3 regions of the Leclercia sp. GHBNCSD genome follow, and region 2 is predicted to be linked to each of the others. Evidence: predicted binding sites of a transcription regulator. Region 2 holds the regulator's gene; each other region holds the start of a gene.
The links. Region 2 encodes Fur, which represses iron uptake genes when iron is present. Its sites were predicted from a motif close to ATAATAATGAGAACNACTATCAA; they were not measured.

Region 1 (5,010 bases), on a different contig from region 2:
CTTTGCAGGAACGGGGCGAGGTTAGTAATGCTGTAGCCCGGATAGCGTCCAACGTTATAGGCATTATCCAGCTTCATCCCCCCGCTGGCCGCCGCCTTGCTGAGGTCGAAAAATTGCTGGTTGGCGTCGAAGGTTTCATGCTCGGCATCCACACCCCATGTCAGCGTCAATGCCTCCACCGGCTTGCTGTTGATGGTGAGCTTGCCGCCGTAGAAATCGGTTTTTTGCTGCGATGCGCCAATGCTGGTGACCCGACCGCCGGAAAGCGTAGGGAAGGGGTAATAGGTCAGGCTCTCATCGCGGTAGTAAATCTGGGCGAGCAGATCCTGGCCCCAGAAATCGGTGTTGGAATATTGCAGGTTAATCAGGTGACGTTCGGTGCCGGGGATACGGTCGGAGTCGAGATTGTTTTTGTTATAGGCGTTGCCCGCGCCCGTTACTGCCGAGAAGTTCTCGCCCAGATAAAGGCCGTGCTTACCGTCAGATTCACTTTTGTAATACTGCGTGGTGAGCTGCAACTGCTGATGATCGTCGATATTCAGCGTGCCGGTGCCCATCACGTCCAGACGGTCAGAGTATTGCAAACCGGTCTGGGTGTTATCGATGATCACCTCATCGCCATTGCCATCGTACCAGCCGCCAAAGCGCTGATAGGCCACTGACAGGCGCCCGGAAGCGTTATCGTTGCCACCGCTCACCGCCGCTGCGACGTTCTCGTCATTATCGTTATGGCTGTTGAAGCCGGTTTTCAGGCCGGTCTGGAACTCGACTTCCGTTTCCGGCTGGCCCTTTTTGGTGACGATATTGATTAAGCCGCCGGTACTGCCGCCGCCGTAGAGGGAGGTGGCGCCGGAGATGACCTCAATGCGGGAAATATTAAACGGATCGATTGAGTCCAGCTGGCGGCTGTCGCTGCGCGAGGAGTTTAAACGCACGCCGTCCACCATCACCATCATGGATCGACCACGCATATTCATCCCGTAGTTGGTGCGCCCCTGGCTGCTGACGTCCATGCCGGGAATTAACTGCGCCAGCACCTCTTTCAGCTCCTTACCCCCCTGAACCTGCTGTTCAATTTCAGCCTGTTCCACAACCCAGGTGGTCTGCGCCATGTCGGTGATGCTGTGATTGGTACGGCTGGCAGCGACCACCAGCGTCTCATCTTTTTGTACTTCGGCAGAGGCATTGGCGGCTAATGTCATGAATAAACAAGAGCTTAGCGCGCGATAACTGTGCGATTTCATTATTGTGATCATCCTGATTTTTCAACGAGCCGGAGGCATGGACGCCCCGTAGCGCAAAAACATCACCGCAGAGGTGATAGTGATTATCAAGATGATATGAATAATCATTTCAATGTAAACAGGTAATGTTAAAAATTGTTTCTACAATGGCATGATATTTATGTGGTTTTGGGGGCCGCCGCCTCTTAAGTGGGGAAATACCAGAGGTTGCCCCACGTGCGTCGCTGTCGTCACGACAGTAATCGCTTACTATGGTGATGAATCATCCCCGCCATTATCTGGCAGGGATCTCAGCATCGCTGATACAGCGCTCAGGCTTCATTTTTACAGGGCTCAGCGATTACCACAGGTTTTCTGAGCTTTTCTGACAGCAGCAGACTGATCAGCGCCAGCAAAATAAAGGTCACCGATATGCCGGCCAGCCCGTAAAATCCCGCCAGGGGATAAACCCACGAGGCTACCGCAGAGCCAAATCCAATGCCGCCGAACATAAAGGCGCTGGTCAGCGCCAGAGCGATACCACGGTGCCGGACAGACGACAGTTCAACGATCCTGCGTTGCTGACTGGGCCAGAGCAGGTCGGTGGCAAAGGCCCAGACAACGAGCATCACCAGCAACACGACCAACATTTTCGGCAGCAGGGCAATCAGCGCGGTGTCCACAATCAGCAGCGTCATGCCCGCCATCAGCAACCTTTCAGACGTAAAGCGCGCGGCGGCTCGGGTCACCCAGAGGTTGCCCAGTACCCCAGCGATGCCCAGTACCGCAAGCGCCGCGGAGAGAGCCTGCGTCCCGCCGGTGTAGGTATCGCGTATGAGCGGGGCGATGAACGAATAAAAGCTGTAAACACCGGAGGTAATGAAAAACACTACCAGGAATGCCGTCAGGTATTTTCCTTGTGACAGGACGCTGACCATTTCAGTAAGCCGGATGCGCGACCCTGTGCGCTCATCCGGCACCGTCAGGAGGATGTTCAGCCCGCTCAAAAGGCTTACGCCGCCCACCAGGGCAAAAAGCGCTTTTGCTCCCCACAGGCTGGCAATCCACGCGGCGAGGGGAATACCGGCGAGGCTCGCCATCGATACCCCCAGGAGTACCATGCCGATAGCGCGACCGCGTTGCTCTTCATGAACCAGCTCTGAACCCAGCGCAACCAGCACCGGGCCGATAAATCCTGCCCCTGCGCCCATCAGTATGCGGGAGGCGAGTAGCGCATCGTAGGAGGGTGACAGCGCAAACGCGAAGGCGCCAGAGCCAAAAAGCCCGATGCCCGTGAGCACCAGCTGGCGACGGCGCCAGTGACCAAACATCACCTGAACCAGCGGGGCGGCCAGGGCAAAGGTCAGGCCGAAAATACTTAGCAAGCGTGCGCTCTGTGCATCGGTCAACTGCCAGGCGGCGGAAATAGCGGGCAGGCTACCCGCGACAGAGAGCGCACCGGTCGCCTGGACAAAATAGGCGATGCTCAGCGCGCGCAGGGCACGGCGCTGGGAAGCGGTGATAACAGCGTTCATGATCCATCTCCGGAAAGAACAGGGGCGCGAGGCCCCTGCAGAGCTTACTGAACAGGGATTGGGTTATCCGCGACCGACTGGTTGAACTGGTTTACCAGGGTATGCTCGTTTGCCCCCGGGTTATCGCGCACAGGCAGCACGCGATCGACGATAGCTTCAATGGTGTCTGTACCGAGCTTGTCAAACGTCTCGCTGATGAACGCCTCCAGCGGCATGGCGCGCGGGTCACCGCTCTTGTAAATCAGATCCGTATCCACCCACGGCGGGGAAATTTCGATGACCTGCACGCTGGTGTCGCGCAGCAGGAAGCGCTGGGAAAGGGTGTAGGAGTGAATCGCGGCTTTCGTCGCCGAATAGAGCGCGTTGGTGGCCAGCGGCAGGAAGGCCAGCACCGAGCTGTTGTTGATCAGTACGGCGTCTGGCTGCTGTTTGAGGTGCTCAATAAACGCCGCGCTGACGCGCACCGGCCCCAGAATATTGGTGTTCAGCAGCGTAACCGCCTGGGCGTCATCCAGCTCGCCTGCCGCGTTGTCAAACGGCATGATACCGGCGTTATTGATGACCACATTCAGGGCCGGATAGCGCTTCAGCACCTGCTCTGCGGCGGCCTGAATGCTGTTGGCGCGGGTCACATCCAGCACCACATAATCCATGCCCGGACTGGCGGCGGTGACATCCTTCAGCAGCGCCTCCCGGCGCCCGGAAATGATCACCTGGTTACCCAGCTGATGGAATTTTTCTGCCATTGCGCGGCCGATGCCAGAGGTGCCGCCAGTGATAAAGATGGTGTTATTGGTCAGTTTCATGGTCTTACTCCTTCGCAGAATCGTTAAGGGACGGAATGGTAATACGTGGGTCGCGAGCAAATCCGATGAGCGCCGCGTCAACCCTCTCCCGTGCGCTCATGACGATAGTTGGATCGCGCGGGTCAACCGACAGACCGTCATTGTCACAGCACGGCGTGGCGGTGGCGCGGACCAGGTGGGTATGCTGCGTCATGTTGTTCACCTTGTCAGTTATCGGGTCGGTGAATACATAGTACGCAGTCAGGTGCCGGCGCGGCTGACGAGAAAGGTCGTGATTTCGGACATCATGATGGCCGGATGCCGGTCATCATGAGTCAGGAGGGTGAGGAGCCAGAAAAAGAGGAGGGTCAGGCTTTGCCGGTGCGCAGCGACTGGGGGGGAATGCCGTAACCCCGGATAAAGACCTCGCGCATATGACGGCGATCGCGGAAGCCGGATTCACGGGCAATGACCTCCATCGACAGCTTGCTCTGCTCGATCAGCAGCCGGGCATTTTCCAGCCGCAGTCCTTCAATCGCTTTGGCTGGCGATTTTCCCGTTTCAGTGCGGAACAGGCGGCTGAGCTGCCGCGCGCTGACGTGGACCGCATCCGCAATGCTCTCGATGGTCAGGGGTTTGCTGAGGTTGTTGCGCGCATACTCCAGGGCTGACTGCAGGCGGTCGCTGCGAGGAGAGAGCATCAGCATCTCAGAGTGCTGCGTCTGCCCGCCGGAGCGACGGTGGTGCATAACCAGCAGGTGTGCCACGGAGCGGGCCACTTCGGCACCGAGATCTTTCTCAACCATGCCCAGCGCCATATCCAGCCCGGCGGTAAGCCCCGCGGATGTCCAGATTGCGTCGTCAATAATAAAGATGCGATCTTCTTCTACCCGGGTGGTGGGATGCAGGGACTTGAGACTCTGCGCATGCATCCAGTGGGTAGTGGCGCGACGGTCAGATAACAGGCCCGCCTGACCCAGCACGAATGCCCCGGTACAGATCCCTGCCACCCGACGCGCCCGGGGCGCGTGCGTCTGCAGAAAATCAACAATGCCCTGCGATGCGGGCAGCTCCAGGGGCGTCAACACGCCCGCCACCAGCCAGGTATCGATCTCCATATTTGCAGCAACAGGCTGGCTGTCAACGCCGAAGCCGTAAGAGGTTTTCACAGAACCGCCGCGCTCTGAATAAACGTTACAGTCATAAAAAGGTTCGCCAGCCACCTGATTCGCAAACTCAAAGATACTCAGCGTGGACAACCCCAGAACCTGAAAATGATCGGAAATCAGTAAGCCTACCCGGTGCATCATTGTCTCCTGATACTTCTTTGACCAATACGCATCTGCGGTCAGTCTGGACGAAACCAGGATGAACACAGACGTTGACTGCGTGTTTCTGGATGATGCGGAAGCACACATTGCCCGCCAGGCACAGCAGGCGGGGGCAGAATATAAAATCACCGCAAGC
Region 2 (5,010 bases):
GCAGCTACGATGCCGAGACTCTGAGCAAAGATCCTGCCGATGGCCGCAAGGTGAAAGGCGTTATCCACTGGGTCAGCGCGGCACATGCGCTGCCGGTTGAGATCCGTCTGTACGATCGCCTCTTCAGCGTGCCAAACCCGGGTGCCGCAGAGGACTTCCTGGAGGTCATTAACCCGGAGTCGCTGGTGATCAAGCAGGGCTTTGCGGAGCCATCCCTGAAAGGGGCTGTTGCCGGCAATGCGTATCAGTTTGAGCGCGAAGGTTACTTCTGCCTCGACAGCCGCTACGCCACAGCCGATAAACTGGTGTTTAACCGTACCGTTGGTCTGCGTGATACCTGGACGAAAGTCGGCGAATAACCGATCATTTTCTGATAAACGCCGCGCATTGCGGCGTTTTTTTTGCCAGACAATCGGGTCAGAATTTAACCATATGTTCGCGTTGCGAATTAATTCCCTTTCTTAAAACTGTTCGCTTTTTCTTCCTTTTCGCAAATTCACCGTAATAGCTATCAGAATGGCTGTTTAATGCCTGCCTGTTAAAAATAACTCGCTAATTATTCCTGTTATTTTAATAAAATATTCTTCTTCCTTTGCTTTGTTACAATTAGCAATCAAATATGTGCGCTTTGTCATAATCCTGACGTTTGATCGCTGAAAAGCATTGATAATTCGCGTCGCGAAAAATAGTCTACAGAGAGGAGATGTAAGCGGGTATTTCTGGTTACCTCCACTTTTTACTTTTTGTTTTTCGCCGTTTTAGGCGCTTTAAATACGTCAAAGAGGATTAATTATGCGTACGTTCAGTGGCAAACGTAGTGCGCTAGCGCTGGCTATTGCCGGTGTAACAGCAATGTCAGGCTGGATGGTTTCTCCGAAAGCCCAGGCCGAAGGTTTTATTGATGATTCCACGCTCACGGGCGGTATTTATTACTGGCAGCGTGAACGTGACCGTAAAGATGTCGAAGCAGATAAATATAAAACTAACCTGGCTCACTCCACCTGGAACGCCAACCTCGATTTCCAGTCCGGCTATGCCGCCGATATGTTCGGTCTTGATCTTGCTGCGTTCACGGCCATTGAAATGGCGGAAAATGGCGACAGCGGCCACCCGAACGAAATTGCGTTCTCCTCCAGCAACAAAGCCTACAAAGAGGACTGGTCCGGCGATAAGAGCGGAATCAGCCTGTATAAAGCCGCAGCAAAATTTAAATACGGTCCGGTCTGGGCGCGCGGTGGCTGGCTGCAACCAACCGGCCAGACCCTGTTAGCGCCACACTGGAGCTTTATGCCAGGTACCTACCAGGGTGCCGAAGCCGGGGCAAACTTTGACTACGGCGACAGCGGGGCGCTGAGTTTCTCGTATATGTGGACCAACGAGTACAAAGCGCCTTGGCATCTTGAGATGGACAAGTTCTATCAGAATGACAGAAAAACCCGCGTTGATTATCTCCACTCATTTGGCGCGAAGTACGATTTCAAAAATAACCTGATTCTGGAAGCCGCGTTTGGCCAGGCGGAAGGCTTCATCGATCAGTACTTTGCCAAAGCGAGCTACAAACTGGATATCGTGGGCGGCCCCCTCTCTACCAGCTACCAGTTCTACGGCACGCGTGATAAAGCCGATAGCGGCACCGTGAACGATATCTACGACGGCACGGCATGGCTGCAGGCGCTGACCCTGGGTTATAAGGTCGGTCAGGTCGACTTACGTCTGGAAGGGACTTACGTTAAGGCGGAAGGGCAGCAGGGCTATTTCCTGCAGCGCATGACCCCAACCTATGCTTCGTCCAACGGTCGTCTGGACGTGTGGTGGGATAACCGCTCCGACTTCAACGCCAACGGCGAAAAAGCGGTCTTCTTCGGCGCGATGTATGACCTGAGCAACTGGAACCTCGCAGGCTGGAGCGTCGGTGCTTCTTATGTTTACGCCTGGGATGCAAAACCAGCAGACTGGCTGATCAACAGCGCGGGCCAGCGTGAAGATATCGCCTCTAACAAGATCAAAGAGTCTGCCTATAGTCTGGATGCGATCTACACCCTGCAGGACGGTCGCGCGAAAGGCACCATGTTCAAACTGCACTTCACGCAGTATGACAACCATTCCGACATCCCAAGCTACGGCGGCGGCTACGGCAACATCTTCCAGGATGAGCGTGACGTGAAATTTATGGTTATCGCCCCGTTCACCATCTTCTGATGACTCACCCGGCGGGGGATAACCCCGCCGATCGGAGACTGCTATGCTGAAAAAAATCGTACTGGTTGCGCTGCTGGCATCAGGACTGGCCGCCTGCGCACAACCCCAGACCCAGAGAGAAGACACCCGTCTGAAAGAGGCCTACAGCGCCTGTATCAATACCGCTGAAGGTTCGCCAGAAAAAATCGAAGCCTGCCAGAGCGTGCTGAACGTGCTGCGCCAGGAGAAGAAGCACGAACAGTTTGCCAACCAGGAAAGCGTGCGAGTGGCGGATTACCAAGCCTGTATTATGGCGCGCAAAACGGGTAACAATCAGGACGTGACCAAAAATTGCGACAAAATCTGGCAGGAAATTCGCAGTAATAACAGCAAGTAATTCGCTGTTTTTAACGCCCGGTGGCGCGATGCTCACCGGGTCTACCAGGGTGAAATCACCCGTAGGCCCGTGTAAGCGCAGCGCCACCGGGCTTTTTACATTATGACAGGCATAAAAAAGCCAACCGTCAGGTTGGCTCGGAGCAGGCGGATGAATTATTTCGCGTCGTGCGCGTGATCATCTTCGCGGCAGTCGCCTTCGGCACAGTGGCCATAGAGGTAGAGACTGTGGTTGGTCAGACGAATGCCATGACGGGCGGCAATTTCACGCTGACGTGATTCGATAGAGTCGTCGCTGAATTCGATCACTTTGCCGCAATCCAGGCAAATCAGGTGATCGTGGTGATGCTGCTGCGTCAGTTCAAATACGGATTTCCCGCCTTCAAAGTTGTGACGCGTCACGATGCCTGCATCGTCGAACTGGTTCAGTACACGGTAAACGGTCGCCAGACCAATCTCTTCGCCCATGTCGATCAGACGCTTGTATAAGTCTTCCGCACTGACATGATGGTTATCCGGACCCTGAAGCACTTCCAGGATTTTTAACCGTGGAAGCGTGACTTTCAGTCCGGCCTTCTTTAATGCGGTGTTGTTGTCAGTCATGCGGAATCTGTCCTGTTGCTAAACGATTCACTTCTAAAGAAGAAGTGACAGAAAATGCACCTGGGAAATGCGTCTCATTATAGAACTGCCATGACCTAATGAAAACTGCAAGTCTCAAGTAAAGTATGCTTATAAAAACGTGGTACCGCCAACAAACTTGTTACAGGGTGACCCGTTTGAACCTGGATCATTGTACAGGTATGGCAGGAAAAGTTAAAAATTTGTAGCAATTATTTTGATTGATATTACCTATCAATGCGGCGCAACTATGGCGTTGCGCCGCAGTGTGATCAGGCGTTGAGAATATCGTCGAGGTGCAGCTCTTCGCGAACCTGCTTAACCCATTTCTCTACGCGCTCAGCGGTCAGTTCAGGCTGGCGATCTTCATCGATGGCAAGACCCACGAAGTGGTTATCATCGGCCAGACCTTTAGAGGCTTCGAAGTGGTAGCCAGCAGTTGGCCAGTGACCAACGATTACGGCGCCGCGCGGCTCAATGATATCGCGGATGGTGCCGAGAGCGTCGCAGAAGTACTCTGCGTAATCTTCCTGATCGCCACAGCCGAACAGGGCAACCAGTTTGCCGTTGAAATCGATCTCTTCCAGAGACGGGAAGAAATCGTCCCAGTCGCACTGCGCTTCACCGTAGTACCAGGTAGGGATGCCCAGCAGCAGGATATCGTAGCCTTCGATATCTTCTTTGCTGCTTTTCGCAATGTCATGCACATCGGCAACGTCTTTACCTAGCTGTTTTTGAATGTTTTTTGCGATATTTTCGGTATTACCCGTGTCGCTGCCAAAAAAAATGCCGATGATTGCCATGAGTAAAATAACCTCTTGAAACTTAATGGTATGGTGGCGCAATTTAGCCACGGATAAGGGCAATCATAGCAGAACAGAGAAGCCTGCGGAAACTGCAATCACCCAGGACTGCACTCTGTGCTACATGAAAGCAATAAGAAGGGGAGTTTTCTGACTTACGCTTTGCCGTGCCATATCTCGAGCTGCGCAATCAGCATCTCTTCAATCAGCTCACTGCGGCTGATATCACGGGCATTCGCCAGCTCGTTCAGCGCATCGACGGCTTCAGCGTTCAGTTTCAGCTCGACGCGTTTAAGCCCGCGGCTTTTATCGCGTTTAAGCTGATTGCGCTTATTGATGCGCAGCTGTTCATCACGCGAAAGCGGATTGGTTTTCGGTCGTCCCGGGCGACGCTCATTCGCGAACAGATCTAATGTCGTGCGGTCCGTGTGTTCTTTGGCCATGATTTTGAGACTTCGGGGGAAACAAGACACCCTGCTAATGCCCGGGCGATAAGCGCGCCATCATACATCACCGAAAACGGCACGCCAACGACTGGAGGCCCGCTGGCGACCAGTCGCTCTCTTTTTAATCAATTTGCCGTGTCGGCGAGGTAACGACGGATAGCGCGCAGCACCGCGTCCGGTTTTTCGGCATGAACCCAGTGTCCGGCGCCGGCAATGACATGCGCACGCGCCTGAGGGAATTGCGTCAGTAGCGCATCGCGATACGCTTCGGTTACATACGGGGAGTTGCCGCCGGTAATAAACAGCGTCGGATGCGGCCACGCCGGCACCGGCTGCCAGCCGACGATCTGGTCATATTGATCCCAGAGCACCGGCACGTTAAAGCGCCATTCGCCGTCGACGAAGGATTTCAGCAGAAACTGCACCACGCCTTCTTCGTTCAGATGCTCACGCATCAGCGCGGCAGCCTGCTGGCGGGTGCTAACGCCAGCGTCCGTGACGGCGTTGATAGCGGCGAAGATCTCATCATGGCGGCGCACATCGTAATCCACCGGCGCCACGTCGAT
Region 3 (5,010 bases), 720 kb from region 2:
GCGTGAACACGTCTCGTGCTTCCAGCTCGCGAATTAAATGTTCCAGCAGTTCTCTGCCCAGCCCACGGCGCTGGAAAGCAGGATCCACAGCGATGTTAAACAGCGTCGCTTCATCCAGAACGACCTGCGTGATGGCAAATGCCGCCAGCTGATTATCGGCATCCAGCCGATAGTTCAGGTAACGCTCACCCTGGTTGCTGGCAAAGGTTTTTTCACTCCACGGAAAGGCGTGGGCGCGTTTTTCGATCTCAAAAGCTTGCGCTAAATCAGTCGTCGTGAGGGAAGAAATTGTGTTCATGTTCGCAGATTTGTTGCCACAGCGCGCGACGTGCCGCCGGGTTTACGTTAAGTTCGTCCAGCGCCGGAGAGGCCATACTCGCCCCCTCCAGAGCAATCTCTTCTCTTACGCCAAGCTGCCAGCTGTTGCAGCGGCTGCCCTCGGGCAGCATGGCCACGCGATCGGGCGTCAGTTGTAGCACCTGATCGGCACCCAGCCTCAGCGCCCGAAGTACGTCGGCGATCACCGGCTCGCTCAGGGCGGGCAGGCTTTGCGCCACCATCACCAGACGAATATGCGCCGGTAGCGAGATGGCGATTTCGCCCTGCAATGCCGCCGGGCGGCGCAGCGCCCACTGGGTGATGCCCAGTTGCTGTAGTTGCCTGTCTCGTCGGGATGCCATTGCAAAAACTCCTGTTTGTCAGGCGCGCAAATATACCAAATGTGTCGAATCTGCGCCATCTACCTACTATAATCCCCGCCTGTGTTTATTGAGGAACAATTCATGTCTGCATTTACCCCGGCAAGTGAAGTCTTGCTGCGTCACAGTGATGATTTCGAACAAAGCCGTATTCTGTTTGCCGGAGATATGCAGGATGACCTGCCTGCCCGTTTCGAGTGCGCCGACAGCCGTGCGCACACCCAGCAGTATCACCACTGGCAGGTCCTGAGCCGTCAGATGGGCGAGCGCGCCCGTTTCAGCCTGGTGGCGGAACAGGCCGACGTGGCCGACTGCGATACGCTGATCTACTACTGGCCGAAGAACAAACCCGAAGCCCAGTTCCAGCTGATGAACCTGCTCTCCCTCCTGCCGGTGGGTTGCGATATCTTCGTGATCGGTGAAAACCGCAGCGGCGTGCGCAGCGCTGAGCAGATGCTGGCGGAGTACGTCACGCTGAACAAAGTCGACAGCGCCCGCCGCTGCGGCCTCTACCATGGCCGCCTGGACAAAAAACCGACCTTCGACGCAGAAAAATACTGGGGCGAATATCAGCTGGATGGCCTGACCATCAAAACCCTGCCGGGCGTCTTCAGCCGTGATGGTCTGGACGTGGGCAGCCAGCTGCTGCTCTCCACCTTTACGCCGCACACCAAAGGCAAAGTGCTGGATGTCGGCTGTGGCGCAGGCGTGCTCTCCGCTGTGCTGGCAAGCCACTCGCCGAAAGTGCGTTTAACCCTCACCGATGTGGGTGCATCCGCTATCGAAGCCAGCCGCGCGACCCTGGCGGCCAACAACATTGAAGGCGAAGTTTTTGCCTCCAACGTCCTCTCCGACGTGACCGGCCGTTTCGATATGATTATCTCTAATCCGCCATTCCATGACGGTGTGGAAACCAGCCTCGAAGCAGCACAGACCTTGATTCGTACCGCGGTACGCCATCTGAACAGCGGCGGTGAGCTGCGAATCGTGGCGAACGCCTTCCTGCCGTACCCGAAAGTGCTGGATGAAGTCTTCGGCTTCCACGAAGTGCTGGCGCAAACTGGCCGCTTTAAGATCTACCGCGCCATCATGACTCGCCAGGCGAAGAAGTAACGTCTCCCGCTGGCCTGAGCCGCCCGTTCAGGCCATTTTTGCAGCAAATAATATCTCCCGCACAATTATCTGTTGACGAAAAGCTGAAAACATCTAGAATGCGCCTCCGTGGTTACGATACTTTTACTGTATCGATGGTCTGCGAAGGTGGCGGAATTGGTAGACGCGCTAGCTTCAGGTGTTAGTGTCCTTACGGATGTGGGGGTTCGAGTCCCCCCCCTCGCACCAATAACCATGATTGATATTGCTCGCACTGGGCGAAGGTGGCGGAATTGGTAGACGCGCTAGCTTCAGGTGTTAGTGTCCTTACGGATGTGGGGGTTCGAGTCCCCCCCCTCGCACCAACGAGGCGATATCAAAAAATAAGATGACTGTGCGAAGGTGGCGGAATTGGTAGACGCGCTAGCTTCAGGTGTTAGTGTCCTTAGGATGTGGGGGTTCGAGTCCCCCCCCTCGCACCAATTATCTTATCTCTCCTGATTTTCTCTCTTTTTCTCCCGTTAGTTCAGATTCATTACCAGCACCCACATTCCCGCAATCAGCGCAACACATGATGGCAGCAGCACGAAATGCCGCAGTTGTTTATGCCAGATCATGGCGGATGAAATCAGCAAGCCCGACGCGATAATCACTTTCCAGACCGCTAACGACAGATCGGTACACGCCAGCCCGGCCATGACCATTCCCGGCAGTATCACGCCCCAGCCACTTCCCAACGCTCTGCTCAACATGATTCATCTCTCAAACCGATAATGATAACCAATATCATATGATAGATTTTCTCATTTGTCAGCGTTAAACCTGAATGTGTAAAAAGCCTTGCGCACGGATTTATCTATAGTTAGGATTGGCAATCATTATCATTTAGATTTTTATCCAGCTAACTTATGGCCACACGTTCCGCACACGCTGTTGAGAATATTATCTGGCAAACACCACTGTCGGCCGGGCCTTCAGGGCTTGCGGACGCGATGCGTGAGGCTATCGGTCAGACGCGTGCCTATCTGCTGGATGTCATCAAGCTGGATGAACCCCATCCTCATCACGCCATGACGCTGGCGCAGTGGCAGCGTCCTGCCGAACTGCAGTCTTTGCTGGCGACCTACTCCGATCATATCTACCGCAACCAGCCCACGATGGCGCGGGAAAACAAGCCGCTGCTGTCGCTGTGGGCACAGTGGTATATCGGGCTGATGGTCCCACCGATGATGCTGGCCCTGCTGACCCAGGATGTGGCGCTGGATATTTCCCCGGAACATTTCCACGTTGAGTTTCACGAAACCGGGCGCGCAGCCTGCTTCTGGATCGACGTTCAGGAAGACAGCCAGGCAACCTCCCTTTCGGCCCGGCAGCGTATGGAAATGCTGGTGACACGCGCGCTGGTCCCGGTGGTTGACGTCCTGGAAGCGACGGGTGAGATCAACGGCAAACTTATCTGGAGCAATACCGGCTATTTAATTCACTGGTATTTGACCGAAATGAAACCCCTGCTGGGGGATGAGAAAGTGGACGCGCTGCGTCAGGCGATTTTCTTTGCCCGCCAGCTCTCCGATGGGCGTGACAACCCGCTTTATCGCACCGTCGTCCCGCGCGACGGCCTGCTGGTGCGTCGTACCTGCTGTCAGCGCTATCGCCTGCCGGACGTTCAGCAGTGCGGCGATTGCACGCTGAAATAGTTTATCAGGTCCAATAGATGAAAACGGCAACCCAAGGGTTGCCGTTTTGCTTTTATTACGCGACCTGCTGACTCTCTTCTTCTGCACGCTGGGCCTCTTCGGCCTCCTGCGCCAGCAGCTGCTTCTCGTACACCTTAAAGAACGGGTAGTAGATGATGGCGGAGACCATCGCTAACAGCAGGACCAGGATCGCCGCCCTGAAGTCCCAGCCCAGCGCCCAGGCAGCCCCCACCGGCGCAGGAGCGGTCCAGGGAACCACCGAAATCACGCGGCCAATCAGATCCAGCTTCATCGCCGCCCACGCCAGCACCGCGTTGACCATTGGCGCCAGCAGGAACGGGATAAAGAACACCGGGTTCATCACGATAGGCGTACCGAAGATCACCGGTTCGTTGATGTTGAAAATACTCGGCACCACGCTCAGCCGTCCAATGGAACGCAGGTGCGCCGAACGGCTACGCAGATAGCAGAACACCAGCCCCATCGTGGCCCCGGAGCCGCCAATCACAATGAAGAAAGTCCAGAACGCCTCCATAAAGATGTGTGGCAGCGGCGCGCTTTGCGCCAGCGCGGTCTGGTTCATCCCCAGGTTGGTGAGCCAGAACATCTGCAGCATACCGGAGACAATCGCCGCCCCGTGGATGCCCGCAAACCACAGCAGGTGACCAATCAGCACCGCCAGCAGGATTGCCGGCAGCGAGTCCGCCGCCGCCACCAGCGGTTTAAAGATGGCCATGATCGCCTGCGGGATCAGCATGCCAAACTGCGACTGAATAAGCAGGCTCAGTGGATAGAGGGTTAGCACCACCACCAGCACCGGGATCAGCAGGTCGAAGGAGTTCTTGATCATCGGCGGCACCTGGTCGGGCAGGCGAATACCGATATTGTGCGCCTTCAGAAAACGCATCATCTCCACGCAGTAGATCGCCACCAGAATGGCGGTGAAGATCCCCGTCCCGCCGAGGCTGTCCACCGGCAATGCGCCTTTGGTTTTTGGCGCGGCGATCAGCAGGAAGGCCATCAGCGACAGCATGGCGCACATGAAGGGATCGAGCTGATACGCTTTTACATAATGCTTGCCCAGGTTGTAGGCGATAGCGGCACAGATATAGAGGGACATCACGCCCATCGTCATATCGAAGGGGGTGAGGATCTGGCCTTCAAACTGTTTTGCCATATCCAGCCAGGCGCGGGCAAAGCCCCATGTGGTGTCCGGCGAAAACGGCGGGTAAGCAAACACTAATAAGAACGAGCCCACAATCATAAACGGCATCGCGGAGATAAAACCGTCGCGGATCGCCATCACGTGACGCTGGGAGGAGATGCGTCCGGCAATGGGGCTGACATAGTTTTCAACAAATCGGAATATCAGGTTAAACGCAGCATGGTTGGCAGACATAACGGCTCTCCTGTCAGACGATCGTTTCGGGCGTTGTGACGCCGCACGGTGTTCCATATACCACTTTCACCACCTTGCTGGCTCGCTTACCAGCGGGACTGCTCAAACGGATAGGTTTCATAAT

Region 1: a site for Fur is predicted at 1,318-1,340, ahead of ACT3IC_RS21420 (TonB-dependent siderophore receptor). Genes of this name have one in related genera too.
Region 3: a site for Fur is predicted at 2,558-2,580, ahead of fhuF (siderophore-iron reductase FhuF). Genes of this name have one in related genera too.

Annotation. Positions count from the first base shown of each region.
Region 1 covers NZ_JBQVYO010000002.1:227,262-232,271, reverse strand. Annotated here, with positions in the region: gene ACT3IC_RS21420 (TonB-dependent siderophore receptor) at 1-1,244, opposite strand, end outside; gene ACT3IC_RS21415 (MFS transporter) at 1,556-2,758, opposite strand; gene ACT3IC_RS21410 (SDR family oxidoreductase) at 2,803-3,564, opposite strand; gene ACT3IC_RS21405 (hypothetical protein) at 3,569-3,757, opposite strand; gene ACT3IC_RS21400 (GlxA family transcriptional regulator) at 3,912-4,850, opposite strand; gene ACT3IC_RS21395 (DUF1471 domain-containing protein) at 4,912-5,010, shown strand, end outside.
Region 2 covers NZ_JBQVYO010000001.1:572,665-577,674, reverse strand. Annotated here, with positions in the region: gene glnS (glutamine--tRNA ligase) at 1-359, shown strand, start outside; gene chiP (chitoporin ChiP) at 793-2,199, shown strand; gene chiQ (ChiQ/YbfN family lipoprotein) at 2,246-2,575, shown strand; gene fur (ferric iron uptake transcriptional regulator) at 2,731-3,177, opposite strand; gene fldA (flavodoxin FldA) at 3,468-3,998, opposite strand; gene ybfE (LexA regulated protein) at 4,154-4,441, opposite strand; gene ybfF (esterase) at 4,570-5,010, opposite strand, start outside.
Region 3 covers NZ_JBQVYO010000001.1:1,295,110-1,300,119, forward strand. Annotated here, with positions in the region: gene rimI (ribosomal protein S18-alanine N-acetyltransferase) at 1-298, opposite strand, end outside; gene ACT3IC_RS06350 (DNA polymerase III subunit psi) at 267-680, opposite strand; gene rsmC (16S rRNA (guanine(1207)-N(2))-methyltransferase RsmC) at 783-1,811, shown strand; tRNA gene ACT3IC_RS06360 (tRNA-Leu) at 1,953-2,039, shown strand; tRNA gene ACT3IC_RS06365 (tRNA-Leu) at 2,069-2,155, shown strand; tRNA gene ACT3IC_RS06370 (tRNA-Leu) at 2,187-2,272, shown strand; gene ACT3IC_RS06375 (DUF1435 domain-containing protein) at 2,312-2,542, opposite strand; gene fhuF (siderophore-iron reductase FhuF) at 2,699-3,487, shown strand; gene ACT3IC_RS06385 (PTS sugar transporter subunit IIC) at 3,543-4,886, opposite strand.